Tsuneonella mangrovi: one gene and its partner. The protein of the gene in region 1 interacts with the protein of each later gene in a pairwise test. Links are inferred from orthologs where the notes say so. Each region holds a gene or a part of one and is shown on either strand. Other genes may lie near its edges.

What was found.
Region 2: the proteins of gyrB (region 1) and gyrA interact in binary tests that used the Escherichia coli proteins (3 or more experiments, as listed by UniProt). The link is inferred for Tsuneonella mangrovi from one-to-one orthologs.

Annotation. Positions count from the first base shown.
Region 1 is NZ_CP022889.1:2,024,237-2,039,219, forward strand. What follows is about bases 6,508-9,611. They hold gyrB (DNA topoisomerase (ATP-hydrolyzing) subunit B), read left to right. Parts: upstream 6,508-6,847; coding sequence 6,848-9,376; downstream 9,377-9,611. Other genes in these bases: CJO11_RS09905 (M20/M25/M40 family metallo-hydrolase), read right to left, coding at 6,508-6,739; CJO11_RS09915 (bifunctional metallophosphatase/5'-nucleotidase), read left to right, coding at 9,449-9,611. Also shown: CJO11_RS09880 (cytochrome P450), read left to right, coding at 1-127; CJO11_RS09885 (TetR/AcrR family transcriptional regulator), read left to right, coding at 127-759; CJO11_RS09890 (kinase), read right to left, coding at 760-1,563; guaA (glutamine-hydrolyzing GMP synthase), read right to left, coding at 1,613-3,187; CJO11_RS09900 (class I adenylate-forming enzyme family protein), read right to left, coding at 3,747-5,318; more of CJO11_RS09905, read right to left, coding at 5,315-6,507; more of CJO11_RS09915, read left to right, coding at 9,612-11,203; CJO11_RS09920 (TetR/AcrR family transcriptional regulator), read right to left, coding at 11,216-11,848; CJO11_RS09925 (DUF1295 domain-containing protein), read right to left, coding at 11,928-12,728; CJO11_RS09930 (1-acyl-sn-glycerol-3-phosphate acyltransferase), read right to left, coding at 12,725-13,348; CJO11_RS09935 (carboxyl transferase domain-containing protein), read right to left, coding at 13,412-14,983. UniProt on the Escherichia coli protein: DNA gyrase negatively supercoils closed circular double-stranded DNA in an ATP-dependent manner to maintain chromosomes in an underwound state.
Region 2 is NZ_CP022889.1:224,138-239,328, forward strand. What follows is about bases 1,213-4,524. They hold gyrA (DNA gyrase subunit A), read left to right. Parts: upstream 1,213-1,534; coding sequence 1,535-4,324; downstream 4,325-4,524. Other genes in these bases: CJO11_RS01095 (hypothetical protein), read right to left, coding at 1,213-1,231; CJO11_RS01105 (TauD/TfdA dioxygenase family protein), read left to right, coding at 4,321-4,524. Also shown: more of CJO11_RS01095, read right to left, coding at 1-1,212; more of CJO11_RS01105, read left to right, coding at 4,525-5,163; CJO11_RS01110 (lysoplasmalogenase family protein), read right to left, coding at 5,151-5,798; methylenetetrahydrofolate--tRNA-(uracil(54)-C(5))-methyltransferase (FADH(2)-oxidizing) TrmFO, read left to right, coding at 5,900-7,252; CJO11_RS01120 (EF-hand domain-containing protein), read right to left, coding at 7,253-7,714; CJO11_RS01125 (hypothetical protein), read right to left, coding at 7,761-8,417; CJO11_RS01130 (pilus assembly protein TadG-related protein), read left to right, coding at 8,509-9,831; CJO11_RS01135 (TadE/TadG family type IV pilus assembly protein), read left to right, coding at 9,828-10,280; CJO11_RS01140 (TadE/TadG family type IV pilus assembly protein), read left to right, coding at 10,286-10,732; CJO11_RS01145 (pilus assembly protein), read left to right, coding at 10,961-12,859; CJO11_RS01150 (TadE/TadG family type IV pilus assembly protein), read left to right, coding at 12,856-13,443; CJO11_RS01155 (TadE/TadG family type IV pilus assembly protein), read left to right, coding at 13,440-14,129; CJO11_RS01160 (pyruvate dehydrogenase complex E1 component subunit beta), read right to left, coding at 14,140-15,191. UniProt on the Escherichia coli protein: A type II topoisomerase that negatively supercoils closed circular double-stranded (ds) DNA in an ATP-dependent manner to maintain chromosomes in an underwound state.

The DNA of each region.
Region 1 (14,983 bases):
CAATACGCTGCTGGAGGAGATGGCCAAGCGCCGTTTGCGGGTGAACGTGGTCGGTGAACCGGTGCGGGTCCCGGCGTGCTTCGTGCACGGCTACAAGTCATTGCCGGTGCAGCTGTCGCACTACTGATGCGCACAAGGGATCGCATCGTTGCCACCGCGCTGCAGTCGTTCAACCGGGACGGCTACGGCACGGTGACGACCGCTGCTTTGGCGCAGGATTGCGGAATCGCCGAAGGCAACCTGTGGTATCACTTCAAGACCAAGCGCGACTTGCTGACCGCAATCGGCGAGCGGTTTGCGAAACGGGTCGAGCAACGTCTTGCGCTGCGCCCAGACCCGGCCGACCCGGTCGGCTCGTACTGCCGGATGCTCGGAGGGTTGATGCAGGAACTGCGCGACTATCGCTTCCTCTACCGCGACCAGCCGTCGTACGGCGAACACGTCGAACCGATCGCCACCAACGTGGCCGACTGGCTCCACCGCACGATGGACAATATCGCGCTGCACCTGGCGGCGATGCGCGAGGGCGGGGCGCTGCGCTGGCCGGAAGAGGGCCTCCACACGCTCGCCACCAACGCGACGATCATTCTGCGCTACGGCCTCGAACACCATGCCGAGCTGGGCGAGCCGGAAGGTGCGGTGCGCAAGACCTTGCTGCAACACCTGACGCTGTTCGAAAGCGGGCTCGACAGCGCCGCGCGCGAGCGGATCAGGGGCGCGATCGAGCGGATCGAGGAGCGGGTGGCCGAGGCGGCCTAGCTATCGGTCGCGGTGGCGGCTCCGCATCGGAGTTCGCATTTCATCGAGATCGATCACGATATCGGCAGGCTCGTCGGCGATCATACTGCGGGTGATTCGCTCGTAGTGCGCCACGAAACGCGACAGCTGCTGCCGATCCATTGCGGGGCTTGCCAGATCGCCTTCCTGTTCGGCGCGCCACCGCTCGACGATTTCGAACCCCGGTGCGCGAAGGAATAACTGCAAATCCACGCGCGCGAACAACGCCGCATAATCGCCAGCGAGGCGATCGTTGACCCAGCGCCGCCAGGTCCCGTCCGGATCTTCATTGTGCTCGAGCGCATTGACCGGCTGTGCGAGGTCGGTAGGGGCTTGCGGCTGTGCGCCGATACACCAGCCCTCGAGCAGCACGACATTGAAGGGCGGCAGCAACGCAACCGGATCGGCGCGATCGTCGCGCGCCTTGTCGAACCTCGGCATCTTGACCTGCCCCTCTCCGGCGGTCAGCGCATCGAGCGTTTGCTGCAGCAGCGCGACATCGTGGGTGCCCGGCACCCCGCGTGTGGCCAGCAGCGGATGGACTTCCCGCGCGAGCGCCAGTCGCTCGGCGCGGGTGAGGTAGAAATCGTCGAGTGCGAGGACAGCGGCGCGAAGCCCTTCTTTGCCAAGCAGCGAGGCGAGGCGTGCAGCCATCGTCGTCTTGCCCGATCCCTGCGCACCGGCGAGCCCGATGACAACCGTGCGACCAAGGCTGGCATGGCATTCGGCAATGGCGATTGCGACCGCCCGGTCAACCTCATGCCATTTCGGCGATACCGATTTCATCAGGTCGCCCGTCGAGCCAGACGGCGCGTAGCGCGGGCCGGGTGCCCGATTATTCCCACTCGATCGTGCCGGGCGGCTTCGACGTATAGTCGTAGACCACCCGGTTGATGCCCTGCACTTCGTTGACGATGCGGGTCGCGCAGCCGGTGAGGAACGCCGCGTCAAATGGATACACGTCGGCCGTCATTCCGTCGGTGCTGGTCACCGCGCGCAAGCCGCAGACGCTGTCGTAGGTGCGATAATCGCCCATCACGCCCACGGTTTTGACCGGCAACAGCACCGCGAAAGCCTGCCAGATTGCGTCGTAAAGCCCCGCCTTGCGGATTTCGTCGAGGTAGATCGCATCGGCCTTGCGCAGGATGTCGCAGCGATCCTTGGTGACTTCGCCTGGGATGCGGATCGCGAGGCCCGGGCCGGGGAAGGGGTGGCGGCCGACGAACAGATCGTTGAGGCCGAGCTCGCGGCCCAATGCGCGGACCTCGTCCTTGAACAGCTCACGCAGCGGCTCGACCAGCTTCATGTTCATCCGCTCGGGCAGCCCGCCGACGTTATGGTGGCTCTTGATCGTGACGCTCGGCCCGCCGGTGAATGAAACGCTTTCGATCACGTCGGGGTAGAGCGTGCCTTGCGCGAGGAAATCCGCCCCGCCGAGCTTGTTCGCCTCTTCCTCGAACACCGCGATGAATTCGCCGCCGATGAACTTGCGCTTCTTTTCAGGGTCGGTGACCCCGGCGAGGCCCTTCATGAAGCGCTCTTCGGCATCGACCACCACCAGCGGGATGTTGTAATGGTCGCGAAACAGGCTCTCGACCTGCTCGCGCTCGTTGAGGCGCAGCAGCCCGTGGTCGACGAACACGCAGGTCAGCTGGTCGCCGATCGCTTCGTGGATCAGGATCGCCGCGACCGAGCTGTCGACCCCGCCCGAAAGGCCGCAGATCACTTTTCCATCGCCGACCTGCTGGCGGATTTCGGCGACCTTGGTCTCGCGATAGTGCGCCATCGTCCAGTCGCCGGCGAGGCCGCAGACGTGATGGACGAAGTTGGCGATCAACTTGCCGCCGTCGGGGGTATGCACCACCTCGGGGTGGAACTGGGTGCCGTAGAACTTGCGTGCCTCGTCGGCGATCACCGCGAATGGTGCGCCGTCGCTGGTGGCGACGATCTCGAACCCGGGGGCGAACTGAGTGACCTTGTCGCCGTGGCTCATCCATACCTGGTGGCGCTCGCCGACATCCCACAGCCCGTCGAACAGCGCGCACGGCTTGGTGACGGTGATGTAGGCCCGGCCGAATTCGCCGTCCCATTCGCCGTCCTTGCCCGGTTCGACCCGCCCGCCGAGTTGGTGGCTCATCACTTGCTGGCCGTAACAGATGCCGAGGATCGGCAGCCCCGCTTCGAACAGCATCTGCGGTGCGCGCGGAGATCCTTCTTCGGGCACCCCGGCGGGAGAGCCGGAGAGGATGATCCCCTTGGGCTTCAGTCGGGCAAAGGCTTCCTCCGCCTGGTTGAACGGAGCGATCTCGGAATAGACCCCGGCCTCGCGGACGCGGCGGGCGATCAGCTGGGTCACCTGGCTGCCGAAGTCGACGATGAGGATGGAATCGGGGAGGGAGGACTGGTCCATGCGCCGGTGCGTTAAGCGCGGCGGCGCATAAGGTCCAGCGGATCGAATGCAGGTTTCCACGCGTGCGCTGAATCTCTGCTCATGCCCCCGGATCGGTAGCAACGCCGCTGCAATGGCCCGGTCGGATCGAGCGGCATCCGGGGAAGACCTTCGATTACGCTGACGCGCGCGATGCAACTGTGCAGTTTCGCGCAAGTCGCGCGACAAGCGTCGGGCCTAATGGCATGATAAAAAGAGATATATGCCCTGATCCGGTGGATTTTTGCGATTGCAAATCATGCAAGTATGTTGCTCTATACGCAACATCAGGCGCTTTTTTCGCATTTGTCTCTGCGTTAGCCGCCGCCTATCTGCGCTCTCGAGCCGGGCTGAGGTTGTCCTCTCCCCCCCTTGATGCCCAGCCCGGTCAATAAATCGGCTTGCAACCGCGTCCCCCCCAAGGGTTGCCAGTCGTAATCGCCACCGCACACAGAGGCGGCACGGCGAAAAGAAGCGGAGCGGCGACAACCCTCCCCCCTTGTAGGTCGCCGCTCCGCTTTCACTTTCCCGAAATTGCTAGCTACGCGATCTCGATCGCCGAGGCCCGTTCGCGGAGCTCGGTCTTGAGCAGCTTGCCGATGTGGCTGCGCGGCATTTCGTCGATCGCCAGCAGGCGCGAAAGCCGCTGGGTCTTGCCGAGCGTGGCGTTGACGTCGGCCATGATCGCATCGAGCGCGCTTTCGGCGACGCCGTCTGCGAGCCGCACGAAGCCGACCGGGGTCTCGCCCCAGCGGCGGCTTTCGACACCGACCACCGCGGCTTCCGCCACCCGCGGATCGGTCTCAAGCGCGGCCTCCAGGTCGCTGGGATAGATGTTGAACCCGCCCGAGATGATCATGTCCTTCGCTCGGCCGACCAGCTCGACGAACCCTTCGGTGTCGATCCGCCCGATGTCGCCCATCCGCTGCCAGGTTTCGCCGGTCGCGGGATCGGTCCAGTATCCGTCGCGCGTCTTGCCCGGCTGGTTCTTGTAACCGCTCATCATCGTGCCGCTGCGGCCGACCAGGTTGCCGGGTGTGCCGGGAGCCACGGGGTTGTCTTCGTCGTCGAGCACCATGAGCTCGCTTCCGGGGGCGGGGCGGCCGACGGTGTGCAGCTTTTCGGGAAATTCGTGGCACGCAAGCAGGCAGACGACGCCGCCTTCGGTCATCGAATAGATTTCCGTCAGCGCGCCGGGCATCCGGTCGAGCACCTGCCGTTTGAGTTCTGCGGAGAACGGTGCGGAGGTGCAGTACTTGAGCTTCATCGCCGACAGGTCGAATTCGTCGAACGCCGGCTCGTCCATCAGCCGTTGGTATTGCACCGGGACCAGCATCGTCACGTTGCTGCGATCGGCAGATGCGTATTCGAGCCAGCGCACGGTGTTGAACTTGCCCATCACCCGCACCGTCCCGCCCGACAGCAGCGGCGGCAGGAACGCGACCATCGTGGTATTCGAATAGAGCGGGGTCGAGGCGATCGAGACCGCTTCCAGCCCTTGCGCGGCAAAGCTCGATGCGGTGCTGGCGAACTGGCGCCAGCGCATCAGGTGCGAATGGACGATGCCCTTGGGGATGCCGGTGGTGCCGCTCGAATAGATGATGTTGAACGGGTCTTTCTCGTCCGGCTCGAACGGAGCGGCCCGGGTGCCCGTCGGGGCCATCCACGCGTCGAGCTCTTCGTCGAGCACGATGTGGTCGAGTCCGGGCATGAAATCGCTGCCCAGTTCGGCCAGCTTCGCCCTGTCGATGAACAGGTGCCGTGCCCCACTGTCGGATGCCATACCTGCGAGCTGTTCGGCACTGGCGCTGGTGGTTAGCGGGGCGGCCACCCCGCCTGCGCGCACCGCAGCGAGGAACACCAGCGCGTAAGCGATGCTCGAATAGCCGAGGATCGCGACCGATTGCCCGCGTTCGAGCCCGGTTTCCTGCAACCTTGCAGCGATCCGTTCGACCCGGTCGCCGAGTTCGCCCCAGGCCAGCTCGCCGTTCTCGTCGCGCAGGGCAGGCTTGTCGGGCTGCACGGCGGCCCAGTCCGCGATCACTTGCGGGAACGAGCTGAACGGTTCGGCCAGCCGTGCGCCGATCGCTTCGGCGCTCAAATCAGTACTCATGGATTGGCCAGCTCCTTGACCAGTGCATAAAGATAGTCGCGCGCGGTGTAGACCGCCTTGACCTCGACCCGCTCGTTCAGGCCATGGACGCCGTTGCCATCAGGGTCGCCCCAGATGCTCGGCACCCCGTAAGTCGGGATGCCCGCGCCGCCGGTATAGACCCCGTCGGTCGCCCCGGTGGACATCGTCGGCACGACCGGCACGCCGGGGAAGTACTTCGCGGCGAGCTTCTCCATCGGCCCGATCAGCGTGGGATCGAGAGGCGGGTTTACCGCAAGCGGCTTGCCTTCGCGGCGATAGGTGATCGCAACGCCGGGATCGTCGATCAATTTCGTCAGCGTGTCCTTGACCTCGGCCGGGGTGTGGCCCGGGAAGATCCGGCAATTGACGTTGGCGGTGACGTGTTGCGGCAGCGCGTTCACCGCGTGCCCGCCTTCGATCATCGTCGCAACGCAGGTCGTGCGCAGCATCGAATGGAGCGCCTTGTCCTTGTTGACCACCGCCATCGCCTCGGCATCGTCGAGGTTCTTGGTCAGCGCGACCATTGCCTTGCCGATCGCATCGGGCCGCATCGCCCCGGCCTTGGTGAAGAACGCGCGGGTGGTGTCGTTGAACTCGGCCGGGAATTCATAGCCGCGCACTCTCTCGAGAGCGTCGGCCATTTCGTATAGCGCGTTGTCGGGCTTGGGTTGCGAGCTGTGCCCGCCCGGGTTGGTGGTCGTCAGGGTGTAATCCTGGTAGATCTTTTCGCCGACCTGGATCGTCTCGACCAGCAGGTGTCCCTTGCCGTCGGTACGCCCGCCACCGCCTTCGTTCAAGGCGAATGCGGCGTCGATCAGCGGCAGCTTGTTGGCTGCAAGGTACTCGGCGCCGTTGAACGCGGTATCGGTCTCCTCGCCGCAAGTCAGCGCCATCTTGACGGTGCGTTCGGGTTTGTACCCGGCCTGTGCGAAGCGGATCAGAGTGTCCGCCCAGACCGAAGCCATGTATTTGTCGTCGATCGTGCCGCGCGCGTAGTAGTAGCCGCCTTCCTCGATCAGCTTGAACGGGTCGCGCACCCAGTCGGAACGCTTGGCGTTGACCACGTCGATATGCGCCAGCAGCAACATCGGTTCGAGCGTTTTCGAAGTTCCGGGATAGACCACCACGATCCCGCCCTCCTTGGGGTGGTCGGGGACAGAGAACAGCGTGATCGCGTCCTTTGGGATGCCCGCGGCCTCCATCCGGGTGGCGATCTGCTGCGCCGCGATGGTGCAATCGCCGCTGGCGATGCTGGTGTCGGTCTCGACCAGTTCCTTGTAAAGTCCGAAGAATTGCTGCTGATCGGGGCGCAGCGGACCCATCTGCCCGGTCGGCACCTGCGCCGCGACCGGCGCCGCGGCCATCGCGGCGGCTGCCGCAGCAAGAATCGAACCCTTCATTGCGTCTCTCTCCCGGTATTTTGCCGCCCCAATTCAGCAGGTTTGACCTGTGGATGGAAGGGGTCTGTGCGGCTTCCTAATCCGGCCTTCGGTTCCTATATACTGGTCATGGACGAGAACACCGCAAACACCCCCGGAAACGAGCCGAAAAAAGGCGAATACGGCGCAGACTCTATCAAGGTCCTCAAGGGCCTCGATGCAGTGCGCAAGCGGCCCGGGATGTATATCGGCGATACCGACGATGGATCGGGCCTTCACCACATGGTGTTCGAGGTGTCCGACAACGCGATCGACGAAGCGCTCGCGGGGCACTGCGACCTGGTGCTGATCGAGCTCAACGCCGATGGTTCGGTTTCGGTCGAAGACAACGGCCGCGGCATCCCGGTCGGGATGCACAAGGAAGAGGGCGTTTCGGCGGCCGAGGTCATCATGACCCAGCTCCACGCGGGCGGCAAGTTCGAGAACACGTCCGACGACAACGCCTACAAAGTGTCGGGCGGGCTTCACGGCGTGGGCGTCTCGGTGGTCAACGCGCTCTCCGAATGGCTCGAGCTGACCATCTGGCGTGACGGTAAGGAGCACTGGATGCGCTTCGAGCACGGCGACGCGGTCGGCGCGCTCAAGATCGTCGGCGATGCCCCGCCGGTTGCCAGCAACGGCGACGAAAGCGGGCTCAAGAAGGGCACCCGCGTGACCTTCATGGCCAGCACCGAGACGTTCAAGAACGTCACCGAGTTCGATTTCGAAAAACTCGAACACCGCTATCGCGAGCTGGCATTCCTCAATTCGGGCGTGCGCATCCTGCTGCGCGATAATCGGGGCGAAGAGCCGCTCGAGCACGACCTGTTCTACGAAGGCGGGATCGCTGCGTTCGTGAAGTACCTCGATCGCAACAAACAGCCGCTGGTGCCCGAGCCGATCTCGGTCAGCGCGGACAAGGACGGCATCGCCATCGACGTCGCGCTGCAGTGGAACGATTCGTACTACGAAAACGTGCTCTGCTTCACCAACAACATCCCCCAGCGCGACGGCGGCACGCACCTCGCCGCGTTCCGCGCCGCGCTCACCCGCACGCTCAACAACTATGCCAGCGCGTCGGGCCTGATGAAGAAGGAAAAGGTCTCCCTTTCGGGCGAAGACATGCGCGAAGGGCTGACCGGGATCGTTTCGGTCAAGCTGCCCGACCCAAAGTTTTCGAGCCAGACGAAGGACAAGCTGGTCAGCTCCGAAGTGCGTCAGCCGCTCGAAAGCCTGATGGGCGAGAAGATGACCGAGTGGCTGGAGGAAAACCCGGCCGACGCCAAGGCCATCGTCCAGAAAATCATCGATGCCGCCGCTGCCCGCGAGGCCGCGCGCAAGGCCCGTGAAATGAGCCGCAAGGGCGCGATGAGCGTCGCCAGCCTGCCCGGCAAGCTCAGCGACTGCCGCGAACGCGATCCCGCGCTGTGCGAGCTGTTCCTGGTCGAGGGCGATTCGGCGGGCGGATCGGCCAAGTCGGGGCGCGACAGCAAGTATCAGGCGATCCTTCCCTTGCGCGGCAAGATCCTCAATGTCGAGCGTGCACGGTTCGACCGGATCATTTCGTCGCGTGAAGTCGGCACGCTGATCCAGGCGATGGGCACGGGCCTGCGCGACGAGTTCAACCTCGAGAAGCTGCGCTATCACAAGATCGTGATCATGACCGACGCGGACGTCGACGGCGCGCATATCCGCACGCTGCTACTCACCTTCTTCCACCGCCAGATGCCCGAGATCGTCAAGGCCGGGCACCTGTTCATCGCCCAGCCGCCGCTGTTCAAGGTGAGCAAGGGCCGCAGCGAGGTCTACCTGAAAGACCAGGGCGCGCTCGATCGCTACCTCGTCGACGCCGGGCTCGCGGGCCGGGTGCTGGAGACGCGCGGCGGCGCGCGCTCGGGCGAGGACCTGCGCACGCTGGTCGAACACGCCTTGCGGCTGCGCAACCTGCTGGCGTTCATTCCGCGCAAGTACGATTCGGGGGTGATCGAACAGCTGGCGTTGGCAGGGGCGCTTGCGCCAGGGCTCGACCGGGCCGCCCGCCAGGCCGCTCTGGAGCAGGCTGAACACCGATTGGGAATGGGTGATCCCGAAGGCAAGTGGTCGGCCGAGCTGCTCGAAAGCGGCGCAGTCCACGTCTCCCGGCTGTGGCGCGGCGTAACCGATGTCCACGCAATCGACGCCAAGTTCCTCGACAGCGCGGAAGCGCGCAAGCTCGACCGGCTGGCTTCGGAACAGGCCGATGCGTTTACCGAACCCGCCCAGCTGGTCCGTAGCGGTGCCGAACCGGAACCCGAAACGGGTGACGACAGCGAAGGCGAGGACGAAGCGATCGTCGCCCGCGAGGGCGCGATCACCCGGCCGACCGAATTGCTCGATGCAGTGCTTGTCGCCGGGCGCAAGGGCCTGTCGATCAGCCGCTACAAGGGGCTGGGCGAGATGAACGCGGAACAGCTATGGGAGACCACGCTCGACCCGGAAAACCGCGCGCTGCTGCAGGTCAAGGTCGAGGATGCCGACGTCACCGACGAGATCTTCACCCGGCTGATGGGCGATGTCGTCGAACCGCGACGGGAGTTCATCCAGGACAACGCGCTCAACGTAGCCAACCTCGACGTGTAGGCGGCTGCGGGTTCCCGCAATCCACCGCAAATTGACTTGAACCGGCATCCGCGAGGGTGCATCGCGCGGGCTATGTTTCGTCAATTGCTCGCGATTCCGCTCGCGCTCGGCCTCGCGGCTTGCGCAACCGTCCCCCCGCACACCGCCAGCGCGCCGCCGCCCGACCAGCCGGTGACGGTGCGGATCGTCGGGATCAACGATTTCCACGGCAACCTCGAGCCGCTGAAGCGCCCGCTCGACCTGACGGACGGGCACGGCGGCGAGCAGACCGTCTATGCCGGCGGTGCGGCGTGGTTCGCCTCGGCGGTCGAGAAGACCCGCGCGCAAAACAAGGATTCGATGGTCATCGCTGCGGGTGACCTGATCAGCGCCAGCCCGCTGATCAGCTCGCTGTTCCTCGACGAGCCGACCATCGGGGTGATGAACCGCATCGGGCTCGAATACAGCGCGGTCGGCAACCACGAATTCGATCGCGGGTGGAAGGAATTGAAGCGCCTGCAGATGGGCGGCTGCGAGAAGAACACGCTGCGCCAGCCGTGCGCGGTCGAAAACCCGTACAAGGGGGCGCAGTTCGAATACCTCGCGGCCAATGTAGAAATGCCCGACGGTTCGACGCTGTTTCCGGCTTACGCGATCAAACGCTTTGGAAGCGGCCCCGACGCAATTGCCATCGGAGTGATCGGGCTGACCTTGCGCGATACCGCCAACATCGTTTCGCCGACGGGTGTGAAGGGCCTGACCTTCACCGACGAGGCGACGGCGATCAACAAGGCGGTCGCGACGCTTGAGACCAAGGACGTCGACGCGATCGTCGTCGCGATCCACCAGGGCCTGGTGCCCGAACCGGGTGCCGACTTTACCGGCTGCGGCGCGATCTCGGGCGGATTGCGGCCGATCCTCGAACGGCTCGACCCGCGGGTGAACCTGGTGATATCCGGGCACACCCACCGCAATTACGTGTGCAACTTCGCGACGGTCGATCCCTCGCGCCCGTTCATTGTCAGCCAGGCCGGCTACGGCGGGACCGAGATCACCGACATCGCGATGACGATCGACCCGGCCAAGCGCACCGTTCTGTCGATTACCGCGAAGAACATTCCGGTCCAGAGCCCCAGCCCGGCCGCCGGGCCGGAGCGCCCGCTCGACCCGAATTTCGCCGCTTTCTCGCCCGATCCGAAGATTGCGGCATATGTCGCCCAGTACGCGGCTGCCGCGCGCGACGTCACCAATCGTCCGGTCGGCAAGGTTTCAGGACCGGCGCTCAAGCGCGGCTACGAAAATCCGCTCGGCGACCTGATTGCCGACGCACAGCTCGCCGCGACGAAGGATGCAGGGGCGCAGGTGGCGTTCATGAACCCAGGCGGGATCCGCTCCGACTTGATGCCCGCAGCCGACGGTTCGGTGACCTTCGGCGATATCTATGCCGTGCAGCCGTTCGGCAACACGCTGGTGACCGAGAACCTGACCGGCAAACAACTGCTTGCCATGCTCGAGCAGCAATACGCCAATCCCGACGGGACCGAACTGGCCAACGTGATGTCGGTATCGAAGGGTTTCACCATGACGCTCGATCCGTCGAAACCGATCGGGCAGCGGGTGGTCAGCGCGGCGCTAGGCGGCGAGCCGATCGATCCGGCGGCGACCTACCGGGTAACCATGAATTCGTTCCTTGCCAGCGGGGGCGACGGGTTCACGGTGTTCGAGCAGGGCACCGATCCGGTGGTCGGTCCGCTCGACGTCGACGCGATGGAAGCCTACCTCGAAACACCCGACGGCAAAGCGCGTCAGCTGCCCGCTGGCGGGCGAGTGACTGTGCTCGGCCAGTAAGCGCCCTGGGGGTCAGGCCGCGCTGATCCGGGTGACCCCGGCAGCGCCGCGATCTTCGCCAGAAAGCCCGTCGAACAGCGTATCGACGATCGTTGCGAGCTTGGCCTCGCTCAAACGGTCATCGAGGTACACCAGAGTTTCGGGCATCGTGTAGACATGCACCATCTGGTTGATGAGCGAGAGAGCTTCGTCGATCTGCAAACCGGGGAACGCGCCATCGGCCTGTGCCTGTGCGATCAGTTCGCAAAGGTAGTGGTCGGCAAGGTCGACATAGCTTTCGACCCGCGTGAAGTGGTTCGCGCCGAGTTCGCACTTGGTCTCGAAAGCTGCCGGGTTTTCCCGGTAGCGCGAGCGGGTCAGCCGGAACCGGCGGACGTAGAATTCGAACATCTTGCGCTTGGGCGGAAGGTCGGTTGCGAGCACTTCCTCCATGATCTTGATGTGGTCGGCGTACCATTCCTCGAGGATCGCATCGACCAGCTCGATATCTTCGGCAAAGTGTGCCTCGACCCGCGCCCGCGGCACACCGGCGGCACTGGCGACCTGTCCGATCGAGACGGCCTCGCCGCGCTCTTCGACCAGCCGTTCGGCTACCGCCACCAGGCGCGCACGCTCGTCACCGTGACTGAGGTCGATTGAGTTCACCGTAGGCTCCCGTCGGTCTTCCTGCGGCCCAATCTAGGGATTGCAGGGCGAGCCGTGAAGACCCCCGCGGGAGTTTCGTTCAGCGTTTGCGCGGCGGCCAGGGGATGAACCCGCTGGTTCGCTCGACATAGGCGGCGTAGTCCGGGCGCTTGCGGACCAATCCGGCTTCGAGCAGCGGCTTGCCCGACCAGCGGGTGAGCGTGAATGTCAGGAACAGCGGCCCGACGACGGTCCACGCCGCGACCGTCCAGCTGACCGATGCTGCCACCAGCCAGATGCCCCACCATGCGCAGGCATCGCCGAAATAGTTGGGGTGGCGGGTATAGCGCCAAAGTCCGCTGTCGAGCACCTTGCCGGCATTGGCGGGATCGGCGCGGAAGCGAACCAGCTGCAGGTCGCCGACCCACTCGAAATAGATGCCGACGAGGAAAAGCGCGATCCCGGCCAGTGCGAGCGATGGCACGTCGGGGCGATCGCCGGCCGCGATGATTCCCGCCTGCGCGGGCGAGGATACGAGGAACAGAAGCACAGCCTGCCCAAGCCAGACTTTGGTCAGCGCGGCAAACGCGAAGCGCCCCTTCTCGCGGTCTTTGCGCAGGATCCGTTCGTAGCGCGGATCCTGCCCTTCGCGGTGCCAGCGGCGATAGAGGTAGATGCCGAGGCGGAAGCCCCATGCGCAGGTCATCGCCAGCAGGATCGTGGCAAGCGCGCTATCGTGGCTGCCGGGGCCATGGAGCCAGCTGGCGATTGCCATCAGCGCCATGCCCGTGCCCCAGAAGCTGTCGACGAACGAAACATCGCCGATGCGCACCGAAATCGCCCACAAGACCAGCACTATTGCAACGAGGATCGCCGCATTGATCATCAGCAGGTGGATCATTCGCCTCCCTCCCTTACCAGTCGCTCGGCCTGCGCTTCGAGCACCTTGAAGCGTTCGTAGTCGGGTAGTTTCGAGCGCATGAAGTGCGCGATTTCAAGCAGAGTCTCGCCGAGGCTGCCCTTGGGCCAGATTGGCGGGCCGAAACCCAGCACCATCCGTTCGTTGCACACCCACGCCGGCACGATCGGCACATTGGCTGCGCGGGCGATATGGTAGAAACCCGATTTCCAGCTGCCGTCGGTGGTGCGCGAACCTTCCGCTGCGATCACCAGTGCGAGCTTGTCGCGCTTTGCGAATACTTCCGCCACCTGGTCGACGTAGTTGGCGCGCTTGGTCCGGTCGATCGGAATCCCGCCCATGTCGAACATGAAACGGCGCATGATGCCCTTGAACAGCGTGTGCTTGCCCATGAAGTTCGGCTCGATGCCTTCCTCGGCGGTCGCGCCGATGAAAAACACGAAATCCCAGTTCGAGGTGTGCGGTGCCCCGGCGATGACGAACTTGGGCAAGTCGGGCAGGTGCCCGTCGATCTTCCAGCCTTTCCAGCGATAGAGCGCCATGATGATCCGCCGCACGATGCGCGAGGCGATCGTTCGCTTGCGTGGCGACTGTGTCGGCAAATCCCTCTCTCCCCGAAGCGGGGCTTCGCACGAGCCTGCCGCGCAGGCAAGCGCGAGAGGGCGTTACATCCGAAAAACCCCGAAGGCGGGGCGCTCGGCGATCGGCGCTTCGAGCGTCGCGGCGAACGCGAGGCCGAGCACGTCGCGGGTCTGCACCGGGTCCACCACTCCGTCGTCCCACAGCCGCGCGGTGGCGTAGTAGGGATTGCCTTCGTCTTCGTACTTCTGGCGGATCGGGGCCTTGAACGCCTCGGCTTCTTCCGGCGTCCATTTGTCCGCGTCGCGGTGGACGGTCGCAAGGACCGATGCGGCCTGCTCGCCGCCCATCACACTGATGCGCGCATTGGGCCAGGTGAACAGGAAGCGCGGGCTATAGGCACGGCCCGCCATCCCGTAATTGCCCGCGCCGAAGCTGCCGCCGATCACCACGGTGATCTTGGGAACGGTGGCGGTAGCAACCGCGGTCACCAGCTTCGCGCCGTGTTTGGCGATCCCTTCCGCCTCGTACTTGCCGCCAACCATGAAGCCCGAGATGTTCTGCAGGAACAGCAGTGGGATACGGCGCTGGCAGGCAAGCTCGATGAAATGTGCGCCCTTCTGCGCGCTTTCGGAAAACAGCACGCCGTTGTTGGCGAGGATCGCCACCGGTATCCCCCAGATGTGCGCGAAGCCGCACACCAGCGTGGAGCCGTAGTGCGCCTTGAACTCGTGGAACTCGCTGCCGTCGACGATCCGGGCGATCACTTCGTGCACGTCATAGGGTGCGCGCACGTCTTCGGGGATGAGGGCGTAGAGGTCTTCGGGGTCGAACTTTGGCGGGCGCGGTTCGCGCAGATCGATGTCTTTCGCAGCGCCGGTGTTCGCGCCGAGATGCGACACGATGTCGCGCACGATGGTGAGCGCGTGTTCGTCGTTTTCGGCCAGGTGGTCGACCACGCCCGATTTCTTCGCGTGCAGGTCGCCCCCGCCCAGATCCTCGGCGCTGATTTCTTCGCCCGTCGCGGCCTTCACCAGCGGCGGACCGGCAAGGAAGATCGTCCCCTGCTCGCGCACAATCACCGTCTCGTCGGACATCGCGGGCACGTAAGCACCGCCCGCAGTGCAGCTGCCCATAACGCAGGCGATCTGCGGGATGCCGAGCGCGGACATGTTCGCCTGGTTGAAGAAGATTCGCCCGAAGTGCTCGCGGTCGGGGAATACCTCGGCCTGGTAGGGCAGGTTCGCGCCGCCGCTATCGACCAGGTAGATGCACGGCAGACGGTTCTCCTGCGCGATCTCCTGCGCGCGCAGGTGCTTCTTGACCGTCATCGGGTAGTAGCTGCCACCCTTCACCGTGGGATCGTTGCACACGATCATCGCCTGCCGGCCTGAGACACGCCCGATCCCGGCGATCATCGAAGCGCCGTTGACGTCGCCCTCGTACATGCCCGTAGCGGCGAGCTGGCCGATCTCGAGGAACGGCGAGCCCGGATCGAGCAGCCGCTCGACCCGATCGCGCGGGAGCAACTTGCCGCGCGAAACGTGCCTCTCGCGATGCTTCTCCGGCCCGCCAAGCGCGGCTTCGGCAACCCGTGCGCGCAACTCGTCCGCAAGGCACTTGTTGTGCGCGAACCGCGCCTTTGCTTGCGGATCTTC
Region 2 (15,191 bases), 1.8 Mb from region 1 along the record:
ACTTGGCAATCGGCTGGCGGTTGCCCTGCACCTTTGCGAAGGACGCTTCGGCTTCGGTGAACTTTCCGGTTCTGACCTGGGCGATCCCCATGCGAGTCAAGACCTGGTTGGCATCCACGCCCGGCAATGCGATGGCCCGTTCGTAGTACCCCAGCGCTTTGGCGGGCTGGTCATAGCTCAGGAAGGTGTCGCCGGCAGCGACAAGCGTAGCAAGGTTGGCGTTCGGCTTGTCGGCATCGCTACCAAGCTCGGGCAATCCGGTCTTGTCTGCCGCCGCCTGTTTTTCAGCCTCAGCCTTGGTCTGCTGGATCGACATGTCGCTGGCACTCAACTGCCCCGCTGCTACACCTTCGTTTATGACCTTCAGGATTTCCGCAGGGACACGGCGAGCATCCCCCGAAAACACGTAGTCGAGGTAATCACGCTTGTTACGCAGCGAGTTGGTTTGCCCAGCAAGACGCATCAGGTCGAGCAACGGCGCTCCGTCGAAGTCATAGAACGTACGCTCGATCGAAATCGCATCTCCCCAAGTGTCCTTTGACGGATAGGTCGAAGCCAGCAGCGCTGCATACTTTAGGCTCGGGTCCTTCAGGTTGGCGCGATAGGCGATCGACAGCGCGCGCTTGATCCAGTCTTCAGGAACGGGCTGACCTTCACTCTGCTCCTTGGCGATCGCAGTATCCATTGTATCGAGCCCCGCCTGGGTCTGGTTTTGCGCAAAATATGCCTCTGCGATCAGGAGGTTGGGATTGGTCTTGGTAAAACCTGCGGCATCCGCTTGCTTGGCGCGCTTGATCGCATCTGCCCAGTCCTGTGCTTGGTAAGCAAGCTGCGCGGCGACGTAGTAGTTGTTGCCGATATTGTCCTGCGGCATCTTGCCGCTATCGAGCATCATGTTCAAACCCTGCCGCTCCATCGCCTGGTCCTGCGCCTTGACCCCCACGTTGTAAGTCAGTTGTCCGGCAATGAGCTTGTCGTCATCGGTCGAGGCAGTGGCGACGACTGCCGGCAGGTCGGCCTTCAGTTCGGCCGGGTCAGCCCCGCCTTGCAGCTTTTTGACAAACGGCTGGTATGCGGCAACGAACGGCTTCGAATAGTCGGGCTTTGCTTCCTTGTCTTTCTTTGCGTAGGCCGGGGTCGCGGCGGCGGTAAGGACCACTGCGGTTCCGGTAGCGAGCGCAACTGCCATGCCGATGCGCGAAACACTGCGGCGCAGGATATTCGAGGACATCAATTCTTCTCCCGTGGGTGGATAGGTTTGCAAGCCCGCAGGGGGTGCAGGCCATAGGTCCGAGCGCGCTACTGCCGCGTTCGACCGAACATTGCAAATCCATTGCTATCTATCCGCTGAATGCCCATTGAACATCACTGAAAGCATCCCGTCATCGCAAGGCTGCGCCGAGCGGCACGCAAGTGTGGAAAACGGCGCGATTTTGCCCCTCTGCAGACCTCGAAAACTGGCCACCAATGGGCCGTTGGCCTAGGCTCAAACCATATCCGGCGCCCTGTGCGCGAAACTGTCAGAAAACATACCTTGAGCGACGAAACCGAAACCCTGAACCCGCCTGCCCCGTCGGGGGACTACGCCCGAGTCGACATCGTCGACGAGATGAAGACGAGTTACCTCGATTATGCGATGAGCGTGATCGTCAGTCGCGCGCTTCCCGATGTGCGCGATGGCTTGAAGCCGGTCCACCGGCGCATCCTGTTCGCTAGCCAGGAAGGCGGCTTTGTCGCGGGGCGCCCATACCGCAAGTGCGCCAAGATCGTCGGCGACGTGATGGGCAACTACCACCCGCACGGCGACAGTGCGATCTACGACGCGCTTGCCCGTATGGTGCAGCCGTGGAGCCTTCGCGTGCCGCTGATCGACGGCCAGGGCAACTTCGGCTCGATGGATCCCGACCCGCCGGCTTCGATGCGCTACACCGAAGCGCGGCTGGCGCGGGTCGCCAATTCGCTGCTTGACGATCTCGACAAGGACACCGTCGATTTCGCCGACAACTACGATGGCTCGCGGCAGGAGCCGACCGTCCTCCCAGCGCGGTTCCCCAACCTGCTGGTCAACGGCGCAGGCGGCATCGCGGTCGGCATGGCGACCAACATCCCGCCGCATAATCTCGGCGAAGTGATCGACGGCTGCCTGGCGATGATCGAGAGCCCGGGCATCACCAGCGAAGAGCTGTGCGAGATCATCCCCGGGCCGGATTTCCCAACCGCGCCGCTGATCCTCGGCAAGTCGGGCGCACGAGCGGCCTACACAACCGGGCGCGGCTCGATCCTGATGCGCGCGCGGCACGAGATCGAGAAGGGGCGCGGCGATCGCGAGTCGATCGTGTTCACTTCGATCCCCTACCAGGTCGGCAAAGCGGGCCTGGTCGAGAAGATCGCCGAAGCGGCGAAGGACAAGCGGATCGAGGGCATTTCCGACATCCGTGACGAATCCAACCGTGACGGCGTGCGCGTGGTCATCGACCTCAAGCGCGATGCCACTGCCGAGGTGGTACTCAACCAGATATGGCGCCATACGCCTGCTCAGGCGAGCTTCCCGGCCAACATGCTGGCAATCCGCAGCGGCCGGCCGGAAACGCTGAGCCTGCGTGACATCATCCAGGCGTTCATTCAGTTCCGCGAGCAGGTCATTACCCGCCGCACCAAGTACGAACTGAACAAGGCACGCGAGCGGGCGCATGTCTTGCTCGGGTTGGTCGTCGCGGTGTCCAACCTCGACGAGGTCGTTGCGATGATCCGCGGATCGTCCAACCCTGCCGAAGCGCGCAGCCGCCTGCTGGCCAAGGAATGGCCAATCGGGGAAATCGCGCAGTACATTGCATTGGTCGAAGCGATCGAGCCGAGCGCCGCCGAAGCGGGCGGCACGTATCGCCTGTCCGAACGCCAGGTCCGCGCCATCCTCGAGTTACGACTCCATCGCCTAACCGCGCTGGGTCGTGACGAGATCGGTGATGAACTCAAGGAGCTGGCGACCGCGATCGAGGAGTACCTCTCGATCCTCGCAGACCGGGTGAAACTCTACGGCGTAATGCGCGAGGAGCTGGAGGAAATCCGCGACACCTACGCCACTCCGCGCGTGAGCGAGATCGCACCCGCTTGGGACGGGCTCGAAGACGAAGACCTGATCGAGCGCGACGAGATGGTCGTGACCGTCACTCTCGACGGTTACATCAAGCGCACTCCGCTCTCCACCTTCCGCGCACAGCATCGCGGCGGCAAGGGCCGCGCGGGGATGGCGACGAAGGAAGAAGATGCGGTTTCGAACATGTTCGTCACCAGCACCCATAACCCGGTGCTGTTCTTCTCGACTGCGGGCAAGGTCTATCGCCTGAAGGTGTGGAAGCTGCCCGAGGGAGGCCCGACCACGCGCGGGCGGCCGATCGTCAACCTGCTTCCGTCGCTCGACGATGGCGAGACGATAGCGGCGGTCCTTCCCCTGCCCGAAGACGAGGATACCTGGGGTGCGCTGTCGGTGGTGTTCGCCACCGCCAAGGGCAGCGTGCGACGCAATTCGATGGACGCCTTCGCCAACATCCCGTCTAACGGCAAGCTGGCGATGCGGTTCGAGGAAGGATCGGCCGACTACCTGATCGGGGTCGCGCTGCTCGATCCGACCGATGACGTGCTGCTCGCCAGCCGCAATGGCAAGGCGATCCGCTTTGCCGGAGAGGACGTGCGTGAGTTCACCAGCCGCACCTCGACGGGGGTGCGCGGCATGAACCTGAAGGACGGCGACGAGGTCGTTTCGCTATCGATCCTGCATAAGGTCGGCACCGAATCCGAGGAACGTGAACAGTACCTGCGGTTCGCACCTTGGAAGGCCGACAAGGAAGGTGAACCCGATCTTTCGGCTGAACGCTTCGCCGAATTGGCGGAAAAGGAACAGTTCATCCTGACCGTGTGCGCCAACGGTTATGGCAAGATGTCCTCGGCCTACGAATACCGCCGGATCGGGCGTGGTGGCCAGGGCATCACCAATATCGACAACATCAAGCGCAACGGCCCGGTCGTGGCGAGCTTTAACGCGACACAGGCCGACCAACTGATGCTGGTGACCGACCAGGCCAAGCTGATCCGCATCGGGCTTGATAGCCTACGTGTGATCGGGCGTAGCTCGGCGGGTGTCAGGCTGTTCGATGTTGCCGAGGGCGAGCAGATTGTCAGTGCGGTGCGGCTGGACGAGCAAGAAGAGCCGGAAGACGAGGCCGAAGAGGCGGTCGTCGAAGAGATGGTGGGGCGCGATAGCGAGCAAACCGAGCCCTACACCCCGCCGCAGAGCGACGACGACATGGAAGGCGGCGGGAACTCGTGACCATCACGGTCGTGCCATCGGGGAAGGCCTGCGGCGCAACCGTAACCGGCGTCGACCTTGCCGGTCCGCTCGATAGCGCGACGATTGCTGCGATCCGCTCGGCATGGCTCGAGCACTTGGTGCTTGCGTTCCCCAACCAGCGGATGGACGACGACGCGCTGGAACGCTTCACCCTGGCGATGGGCGGGTTTGGCGAAGATCCGTTCTTTGCCCCGATTCCAGGGCGGAAGCACATCGCCGCGATCCGCCGCGAGGCCGACGAGACCGCGCCGCTGTTCGCGGAAAACTGGCACAGCGACTGGAGCTTCCAGGACCATCCGCCTGCGGGAACGTGCCTGTTGGCGATCGATGTGCCACCGACGGGTGGCGACACGCTGTTCGCCAACCAGGTCGCAGCGTGGGAGGCCCTGCCCGAAGCGCGAAAGATCGAGATTGGCGAGCTCGTAGCGATACATTCGGCGCGCTACGCCTATGCGCCAGACGGTACCTACGGCGCGAAGGACAAGGGCCGCTCGATGGATATTCGGCCCGGTGAATCCGCGATGGAAACGCGGCTGCACCCGCTGGTTCCCGCCCATCCCGAAACCGGCAAACGCGCGTTCTTCTCGACACTGGGCTACATTATCGGGATCGACGGAATGGCGCAGGAAGACGCCCTCCCCCTCTTGCGCGAGCTGCAAGCCTGGCAGGGCGGCGAGCGGTTCGTCTTTGCCCAGAAGTGGGAGCCGGGGATGCTGGTGATGTGGGACAACCGTTCGGTGCTTCACAAGGCGACTGGCGGCTATGAAGGATACCGGCGCGAACTGCACCGCACGACGATTGCCGCCTACGCTGCGTGATCGCGCCTCAAGCCGCGGATTACCCCCGTGCAGATCATCAACTGGCCCGTGTAGTAGATCGGCCAGATCAGCCACCCGGTGACCGTTTCGGGCAAGACTCCGCCCAGCCGCGCAAAGATCAGCCAGTCGGAGACGACGAACAGCACGGCACCGATCCCGACGCGATATCGACTGAACCGGCTGAGCCATGCGGTCGCGGCCATTCCCCCCAGCGCAAATGCATAGACCGCGACGCCGGGATCGAGTGCCAGCATCCATGAGACAAGCGGCGTCATTACCAGCAGCGCCAGCGCCGCGCCGCGCTGCGATCCAGTCGGGCCTATGCGGCAATTACGCCAGTAGAGCGCGATGGCGAAAAGGTGTCCTGCAAAGAACAGTGCTCCACCGATGACGGTATCGAGCTCCATTGCGACATCGCCCGCCGCCCCCAACGCCATTACCAGCGCCAGCAGCAGCCCGTCGGTCGTGCGCTTTCGCTGGAGCGCGTAGGGCACCAACAGGCCCACCGCGAGTCCCTTGATGGCCATCGCATAGACACCGCCCTGGAGCGTTACCGGCAAGGTGAAAAAGGCGATCGCCGCAGCAATGCTGGCAAGCAGCCAGGGTCGGTTCTCGATCAGGGGGTGTCTCGACACGGGTGCAATGCTCCTCCTTGCAACCGAGTGCCGCAATCGGACATCGTGCGCAATCGCTTGGCGCTTGCCGGGCGGGGATAGCGCGCCTAGTCGGGCAGCCCATGAATCACGACGTCCACATCATCGGCGGCGGCTTGGCCGGAAGCGAGGCAGCGTGGCAGCTCGCGCGGCGCGGATTCAAGGTGCGCCTGTCCGAGATGCGCGGCAGCGGTGAGATGACTCCTGCGCACCAAACAGATGGCCTGGCTGAGCTGGTCTGCTCCAACTCGTTCCGATCCGATGATGATGAGAAGAATGCAGTCGGCTTGCTGCACCACGAGATGCGGCGATTGGACTCGATCATCATGCAAGCAGGTGAAACCGCGCGTGTCCCGGCCGGTTCGGCGATGGCTGTCGATCGCGACGTGTTTTCGGCCGGGGTGCAGCGCACGCTGGAAGAACACCCGAACCTCACCATCGTGCGCGAACGGGTCGATGCCCTGCCCGCTTCCGGACTGACGCTTGTCGCAACCGGTCCGCTGACCGCGAAGTCGCTTGCCCAAAGCATCGCCAATGCGACCGGCGAGGACAGCCTCGCGTTTTTCGATGCAATCGCCCCGATCGTCCATCGGGACTCCATCGACATGGATGTGGCATGGTTCCAGAGCCGCTGGAACAAGGGTTCGGGCAAGGATTACATCAACTGCCCGATGACCCGCGAGCAGTACGCAGCCTTCGTGCAGGGCCTACTCGACGGCGAGAAGACCGAATTCCGCGAGTGGGAGGCCGACACCCCCTATTTCGAGGGGTGTATGCCGATCGAAGTCATGGCGGCGCGCGGACCCGAGACCTTACGGTTCGGCCCGATGAAGCCGGTGGGGCTCGACAATCCGCGCGATGCGACGCCCGAGTTCCCGCAAGGACGCTGGCCATATGCCGTGGTCCAGTTGCGGCAGGACAACAAGCTCGGCACGCTGTGGAACATGGTCGGCTTCCAGACCAAGCTCAAATACGGCGCGCAGGTGGAGCTGTTCCGCACGATTCCGGGCCTTGAAAACGCCGAGTTTGCGCGACTTGGCGGGCTACACCGAAACACCTTCATCAATTCACCGCTCGTCCTCGACCGCCAGCTGCGCCTGAAGGGTGCCGATCACATTCGCTTCGGCGGGCAGATTACCGGGTGTGAGGGGTACGTCGAAAGCTCCGCAGTCGGTTTGTTGGCGGGGATGATGATCGCAAACGAGCTGGCGGGCACCGAGTGGAGCCCTCCCCCGCGCACCACCGCAATGGGCGCGCTGCTGGCGCACATTACCGGCGATGCTGAATCGGATAGCTATCAGCCGATGAACGTCAATTTCGGGCTGTTCCCGCCGCTTCACGAGGTGAAGAAGAAGGCGCGCAAGGAGGCCTACACCGATCGGGCGAAGGCCGATTTCGGCGCATGGCTGGAAGCGATGGACGCCGTTCCCGCCTGATCAGCACTTGCAGGTTGGCTTGCCTTTGGCCGGTTTCGTCGCAGTCGTCGCGAATTCGGCTTGGGTCAGCTCGCCATCGTGGTTCTTGTCGGCCTTGTCGAACCGCTCGGCGGTGACGTGGGCCCATTCCTCGAACGTGAGCAGGTTGTCCCCGTTCGTATCGAGCTTGCGAAAGGCGTCCGAGCGGGTCGAGAGCATCTCGTTACGGGTAATCTTGAGGTCGCGGTTGCGGTCGTAGCGGAAGAAGCGCTGCTGCTCGCGCGTCAGTCCGCTCGCTTCGGGCGGAGTTGGCCCGTGGACATCGCTGGCAATATCTGTCGGCAGGTCGCTCGGATCGGGGATCGGTGGTCCGACCATAGGCGGCGGCGCGCCTTGTTCAACCGCTGCCCTGCCCTGCCACCAGAACAGGCCGATCCCGGCAAACACAAGGGCGAGCACCGCACCCAGGACGAGCCTGTTCATGCGCCTGATTCTCCGGCCGATTGTGCGATCGAGCGGCCATCATAAGCTATCGTCCGAACAAGCCAACCCGCAACGCGAGCATCGCGCCGCTGCGGCCCTCCATGAGCGGCCTCCCGTTTGCCAGCGAGCGGGTTGCAAGGGATTCGAGGATGGCAAGCCCCCGCAGCTGCCTGGGCAAGCGCTTCGGTCGGTCGAACTCGGTTGCAAGAGCGCGTGCTAGGTCCCGTTCCTCGCCGTTCCCGGTGTGCAGGGCGAAGTCTGCCAGTGTCCAGCGTTGTGCGGCGCGCACGCAATCAGCGGCCCATCGATCCATCGCGGCGAGGCGCGCCAACGCAGCGAATGCTTGCGCCCGCCCCTCTGCGAACCGCGCGATAGCGGATTTCGGAAGCGGCGCGTCACCGAGCAATTCCTCCCAAGCATCGACCATTGCCAAGAGCACACCTTCCTGCCCTGTCCAATGTTGGCCAAACGCAGCGAGCAATGGTTCACCCAGCGCCCGCTCCGATGGCTTCAGCCGAAGCTGGTCGCGCCACCACGCCAGCCGCATCTGCGCCAGCAGCGGTTCGCTCGCCTGAGCCACCAATGCTGCGAGCCGTGCATCGAGCGCGAACGCAGCACTTGCTGCCGGCCGGAGCTGGCCGTCCATATAGGCCAGCGCGAGGTTGCGCTCAGGAGGCAGTGGTTCGTTCAAGAGCTCAGGCATTGACGGTCATATTCGATTAACCCTGTTGTTTTGCATCTCGCAAACCCAACTTCTCTAGGGGGTTATCTCCAATCTTGTGCCTGAGGTAGAGATGATCGCCAAATTCAATCGACGGATGCGCGCCCTTGCCAAGAGCACTTCGGGCAACGCAACGATGATGACGCTGTTCGCCATGCCGGCATTGATCGGGGCGACCGGCTACGGCGTCGATACAGCGCAATGGTACATGATGCAGCGCGAATTGCAGCACGCGGTCGACCAAGGGGCGATCGCGGGTGCGTGGTCGCTGGCCTACAAGGATACCGGATCGAGCTACCAGAACCGGGCAACGCGCGAATTCAACGCGAACCTTCAGGTCACCAACGGCAAGGCTGCAACGCCCGACATCCAGCTTGCGTCCTATTCGGGCGGGACCGACAACTCAGTTGTGGTCAGCTCGTATGTCGATGTGGAACTGCCGTTTACCGGTATGCTGATGAACCGCACCAGCCGGATCTATGCCAAAGCCCAAGCGGCCTACAAGGAAGGCACCGATCACAAGGCATGCCTGCGCACGCTGAAGAAAAACGCTTCCGGCACCTTCACGATCGGCAACGGTGCGACGGTTATCGCAAACTGCGGCGTGATGGCGATCTCGTGCGAGCCCGGGGCTGTCCAGTTCGACCAGAACGCCACCATCGACATCAATACGTTGACCGTTTGCAACCAGGACGCAGCCGACGTTTCATCGAACTTCACTGGCAACCTCGTGGTCGATCAGTCGATCGGCAATTACACCAACGACCTGTTCGCCCCGCCTGTGCCGGATGACGAGCCGAGCAAGACCTATGCCTGCTCGAACGGCAATCCCAAGCAGGCCAATCCGACGCCTGGCCTTTATGCCGATGGCATCGTGGTCAAGTGCAATACCACGTTCGCTTCGGGCATATATTACGTGAAGGGCACGCTCGACCTGACCGCCAACGCGGTCGTCGCCGGCTACAAGGTAATGTTCGTCCTGCTTGATGGCGCGAGCCTGAAGCTGGGTGGCAGCGGCGCAAACGGCACCGGCAACGACACCAATGTAAAGAGCTCGCTCAACCTCACGCCGATGCAGTCTTCGGACCTGCTCGCGGCCGGGTACGATTCCGACTTCGCCAGCAAGTACGAGAACATGCTGATCATCTCGGACAACTCGGATATCGAGACGAGCAATATCATCAACGGTAACGCCAACACGCATATCCAGGGCAAGATTCACTTGCCCAAAGGAGACATGACCGTGAACGGTGCTGCGCAGGCTGCTGACGGCCTGTGTTTCCAGATCACGTCCTACACGATCAAGGTGAGCGGTGGCGCCTACCTCCAGACGTTGTGCGACGATAGCGAGACCAATTCCATCAATTCGATCCCCGGCGTGAGGCTGGTGGCATGATCGCGCTGGTGCGCCACCTGAAGCGCAGCCGCACGGGAACGATGGCGGTCGAGACGGCGCTGGTCGCGCCGATCCTGGCGATGATGGCGATCGGCATCTTCGAGGTCGGCACGCTGGTGTCGCGCCAGCAGGAACTGCAGAGCGCCGCCAACGAAGCCGAATCGATCATTATGGCCGCTTCGGCCGGATCGGGCGTGAGCTCTACCAAGCTCAAGGATATGCTTGCAGCATCGACACAGATCCCGGCTTCGGACATTACACTGGCGGGAAAGTATCGCTGCGGAAACTCATCGCAGCTGTATGATTCCGCATCGAGTTGCTCGACCGGGCAGCAGGTCTACCAGTTCGTGCAGGCAACCTTCACCGGAACCTACACCCCGACATGGGCGAACTACGGGATCTCCAAGCCGATCAACTACTCGGTAACACGCCTGGTGCAGGTGGGGTGATGGCCATGCGCAAGATTTTCCGTGCCTTCCGGACCGATCGCCGCGGGGCTGCGCTGGTCGAATTCGCCCTGCTCGCCCCCGCCTTTATCGGGCTGCTGGTCGGCACGGTGATGGTCGGGTTCTATGTCCAGAACTACAACGCGGCGCGTAACATCCTGGCTGATATGAGCCGGTTCGCGATGGTCGAATACCAGCGCGGAGACAAGCTCGACGCTTCCGCCTTGCAGGCACGCGCGGTCTATGTCGCAACGAGCGGCAAGTACAATCTCGATCCGGGCTCGCTGAACGTGACGGTCACGCCAGTCACTACGCAAGTCGACGGCGTGAAGCAGATGCTGGTCAAGCTGAGCTACAAGCCGCCGTTCAATATCCCGCTGGTCGGCCAGGTTGCCCCGTCGATCAACTATCAGCGCGATATCTACATGTTCGATCCGAACTCGACGGTTTCCTGATCCTCAATTCTCGCGATCGTTGGCGGTCTGCGTACTGCGATTTCGCGGTGCAAACAACGCGCACGCCTTTTACCCTGCCCAGGGTTTAATCGCAGGAAGCTGCAATATTAAGTCAAAGAAATCGTTTAACAACAGTATGTTGTTGGCATCGCGTTCGATCACTGAATAGGTCTGGTTAACCTTCTTCGTTCGCGATGCGGACACGCGCGCGCGGGTATGTGCGATGGTGTGAAGGAAGATCGCACCTCGTCTCCGGCAAACTGGAAGGGATTCCTCCAGCGGCTTGCTCGCGACACTGCGGGCAATACGCTGATGATCATCGCTGCCTCGATCGCGCCGCTGGTGGCGATGGTCGGCGGCGGGGTTGATCTTGGCCGTTCCTATCTTGCCCAGGCCCGCCTGCAGCAGGCTTGCGACGCCGGCGTGCTCGCGGCACGCAAGCGCCTTGGTTCGCAAGCAGTCGTGACAGGGGATATTCCGACAGATGTCGCCGATACCGGCAACCGGTTCTTCAACGTCAATTTCGTTTCCGGCGCATATGGCACCAAGAACCGTACATTCGCGATGACGCTCGACACCAACTACGCGATTTCAGGCCACGCGACCGTCGATGTGCCGACGCTGATCATGCAGGCATTCGGGTACAACAACGTGCCAGTGGCGGTGGACTGCCAGGCGCAGATCAACTTCCCCAATACCGACGTGATGATGGTGCTCGATGTCACCGGGTCGATGAACCAGACCAATCCGGGCGACTCGATGTCCAAGATCGACGAGCTCAAGTCCACCGTGCACAGTTTCTACGACCAGTTGCAGGCATCGGCCGCTGCCGGAACGCGAATCCGCATCGGGTTCGTGCCCTATTCGACCAACGTCAACGTCGGGGCGCTACTCGCAGACGACTGGGTAACGAACACGTGGACCTACCAATCGCGCGAATCGATCCCCACCGGGCAAACCGTCGGCAAGCAAACGGACACTACCCCCTTAGTCTACGTGTCGGGCACCAAGACGACCAGCAACGTTTCGACCTACTCGGCCAACCTGGCCGACGGGGTCTATTCTTGCCAGGACAAACCGAGCGATACGGTGACCGTGACCACCAAGCAGATTGGAAGCTCGACGGAGAACTGGGCCGGTCCGCCATCCGGTACCGCGACAGTCAAGACTTACCAGCAGACCACCAACGGCACGACCTATTCGACAGTGCTGGCCGGAACCCAGTGCACGGTCGTCGCAACCCAGATGACCAACTACGTCGAGGCTTACAACGCGGTCACCCATCCGGCGTACGTCACGACATTTTCATGGCGCTACAAGCCCATCACGATGGATGTCTCCGATTGGCGGAATTCGTCGAACGGGTGCATGGAAGAGCGCGATACCTACGAGATTTCCGACTATTCGAACGTCGACCTGAGCAAGGCGCTCGATCTCGATATCGATCGGGTGCCCGACCCGACAGATCCTTCCACCCAGTGGCGGCCGGAATATCCCGGAGTGATCTATGGTCGGTCGAAGAAGTATGACGGCAGCGGATCGTTCACCACCCAGCAAGTTATCACGACCGACGAATACGTAAATCCGGCCCAGCTGGGCACGGCTGCCTGCCCGCCCCCGGCGATGAAGCTTACGCAGCTGACCTCCACCCAGCTCGACAACTACCTCGCGAGCCTCAAGGCGCAGGGAAGCACGTATCACGATATCGGCATGATCTGGGGCGGACGGCTCATCTCGCCAACCGGACTGTTCGCGAGCGAAAACGCCGATGTCAGTCCGTCGTCACCGACCAGCCGCAACCTCATTTTCCTGACCGACGGGATGACCGAGCCCTACGACCTGAGCTATTCGAGCTACGGCTTCGAGCCGGTGGATCAGCGCCGCTGGTCGCCATCCTCCCCGATGACCTTGAAGCAGACGGTCGAGGCGCGCTTCACCTACGTGTGCAACGAAGTGAAGAAGAAGAACATCACCGTTTGGATTATTGGCTTCGGCACTACGCTCAACCCGATCATGAAGGATTGCGCGGGCCCCGGGCACTACTTCGAAGCAGCGGATGCGACCGAACTCAACGCCACGTTTGCGACCATCGTCAATAACATGAGCGACCTGCGGATTCAGAAATGAGGGCGCTTCGCAACCTGTTTGGCGATAGCCGCGGTGCCGCACTTGTAGAGTTTGCGCTGGTCGCTCCGGTGCTGCTGCTGATGGTCCTCGGCATGTTCGAGATGGGCTACAACTTCTATATCCAGTCGCAGCTCCAGGGTGCCATCCAGACAGCCGCCCGAGCCTCGACGATCGAGGGTGCGACGCAAACCTCCAGCCAGATCGATGCCCGGGTCACTAATGCCGTGCACATGCTCAAGCCCGATGCGACGGTGACGTTTTCGCGGCGCGCCTACACCGACTTCAGCGACGTCCACCAGCCGGAAGATTACACCGACATCGACGGGGACGGCATGTGCGACAACGGCGAACCGTTCGAGGATGCCAACGGCAACGGCGTCTGGGATGCGGACCGCGGCGTTTCCGGAGGGGGAGGCGCGCGCGATGCGGTACTCTACATCGTGACGGTGACATATCCCCGCGCCTTCGGTGCAGCCAACTTCGTCGGCCTGTCCCCGACGTTCACGACCCAGGCAAGCACCGTGCTGCGTAACCAGCCCTATGCGGACCAGTATGTGCCGGCCAAAGTGGGGAATTGCCCATGAACGCTGTTCGCAAGCTTTTATCGCGCCTGCGCAAATCGCTCTCGGGTACCGCGGCGACCGAATTCGCGCTCGCGGCCCCGGTCCTGCTTACGGCGGGCCTGTGGGGTGCGGAATCCGCCAACCAGGCGCTCCAGCAGATGCGGGTCAACCAGATCGCAGTGTTGATCGCCGACAACGCCTCGCGCGTGGGCGAAAACTCGCTGCTAGGCGAGACCAAGATCTACGAAAGCGATATCGACGACCTGCTCTACGGCGCAACGGTCCAGGGCGGAAATTCGTTCGACCTCTACAACCACGGGCGGGTGATCCTATCCAGCCTCGAGGTCGTGCCGAACACTGACAGCGATCAATACATCCACTGGCAGCGCTGCGCGGGTATGAAGCATTTCGCATCGACTTACGGCGTCGCGGGCGACGGGCTGAGCAGCGCGTTCCCTGGCATGGGACCAGCGGGCCAGGAAATCACCGCCGACAAAGGCGAGGCAGTGATGTTCGTCGAGGTGGAGTACGATTACCAGCCGATAATTGGCGCGGCATTCACCACCGCGAAAGAGCTGCACGCGATCGCCGCCTTTAACGTGCGGCAGAATCGCGACCTCACGCAAGTCTACCAGCGCGACACCAACAATCCGGCTCCGGTCGCCAGCTGCGACCAATACAATGGAGCATCGGCGCTGGTCAGCTAACGCGGCCAGCTCAATCGCGGTAGCACACCTTCCTGGCAGCGGCGGCGATCTTCTCGGGGTTGATCAAGGCCTGTGCTTCGAGGTTTGCAGCGTATGGCAGCGGCACGTCCTCGTCGGTTACACGCAGCACGGGCGCATCGAGGTGGTCGAAGCCCTGCTCCATGCACAGTGCGATGACTTCCGATGAAATCGAACACGTCGGCCAGCCTTCTTCCGCCACGATCAGGCGATTGGTCTTGGCGAGGCTTGCCAGCACGGTTGCGGTGTCGAGCGGGCGCAGCGTGCGCAAATCGATCACTTCTGCCGAAATGCCTTCCCCGGCGAGCGTCTCGGCGGCTTCGAGTGCGAAGCCGACGCCGATCGAATAGCTGACGATGGTCACGTCGCTGCCCTCGCGCACGATCCGCGCCTTGCCGATCGGCAGCACGTAGTCGTCGATGTCGGGGATCTCGAAGCTGCGCCCATAGACCAGCTCGTTTTCGAGGAACACTACCGGGTCTTCGCAGCGGATCGCGGCCTTCATCAGGCCCTTGGCGTCCGCCGCGTCATATGGCGCAATCACGATGAGGCCGGGAACGCTGGCGTACCACGGGCCGTAGTTCTGGCTGTGCTGCGCGCCGACCCGGCTCGCCGCGCCGTTTGGGCCACGGAACACCACCGGGCAACGCATCTGCCCACCCGACATATAATTGGTCTTGGCCGCCGAATTGATGATGTGGTCGATCGCCTGCATCGCGAAGTTGAACGTCATGAACTCGACGATCGGCCGCAGGCCGCCCATCGCCGCCCCGGTACCGATCCCGGCGAAGCCGTATTCGGTGATCGGGGTGTCGATCACCCGCCGCGGGCCGAACTCGTCGAGCAATCCCTGCGTGACCTTGTAAGCGCCCTGGTACTGCGCGACCTCCTCGCCCATCACGAACACGCGGTCATCGGCGCGCATTTCCTCGGCCATCGCATCACGTAGCGCTTCGCGCACGCTGATCGAGACCATTGCGGTGCCTTCGGGCACTTCGGGATCGCGAGCGAGCGACGGCGCAGGTGCGCGAGCGGCGGCGGGTT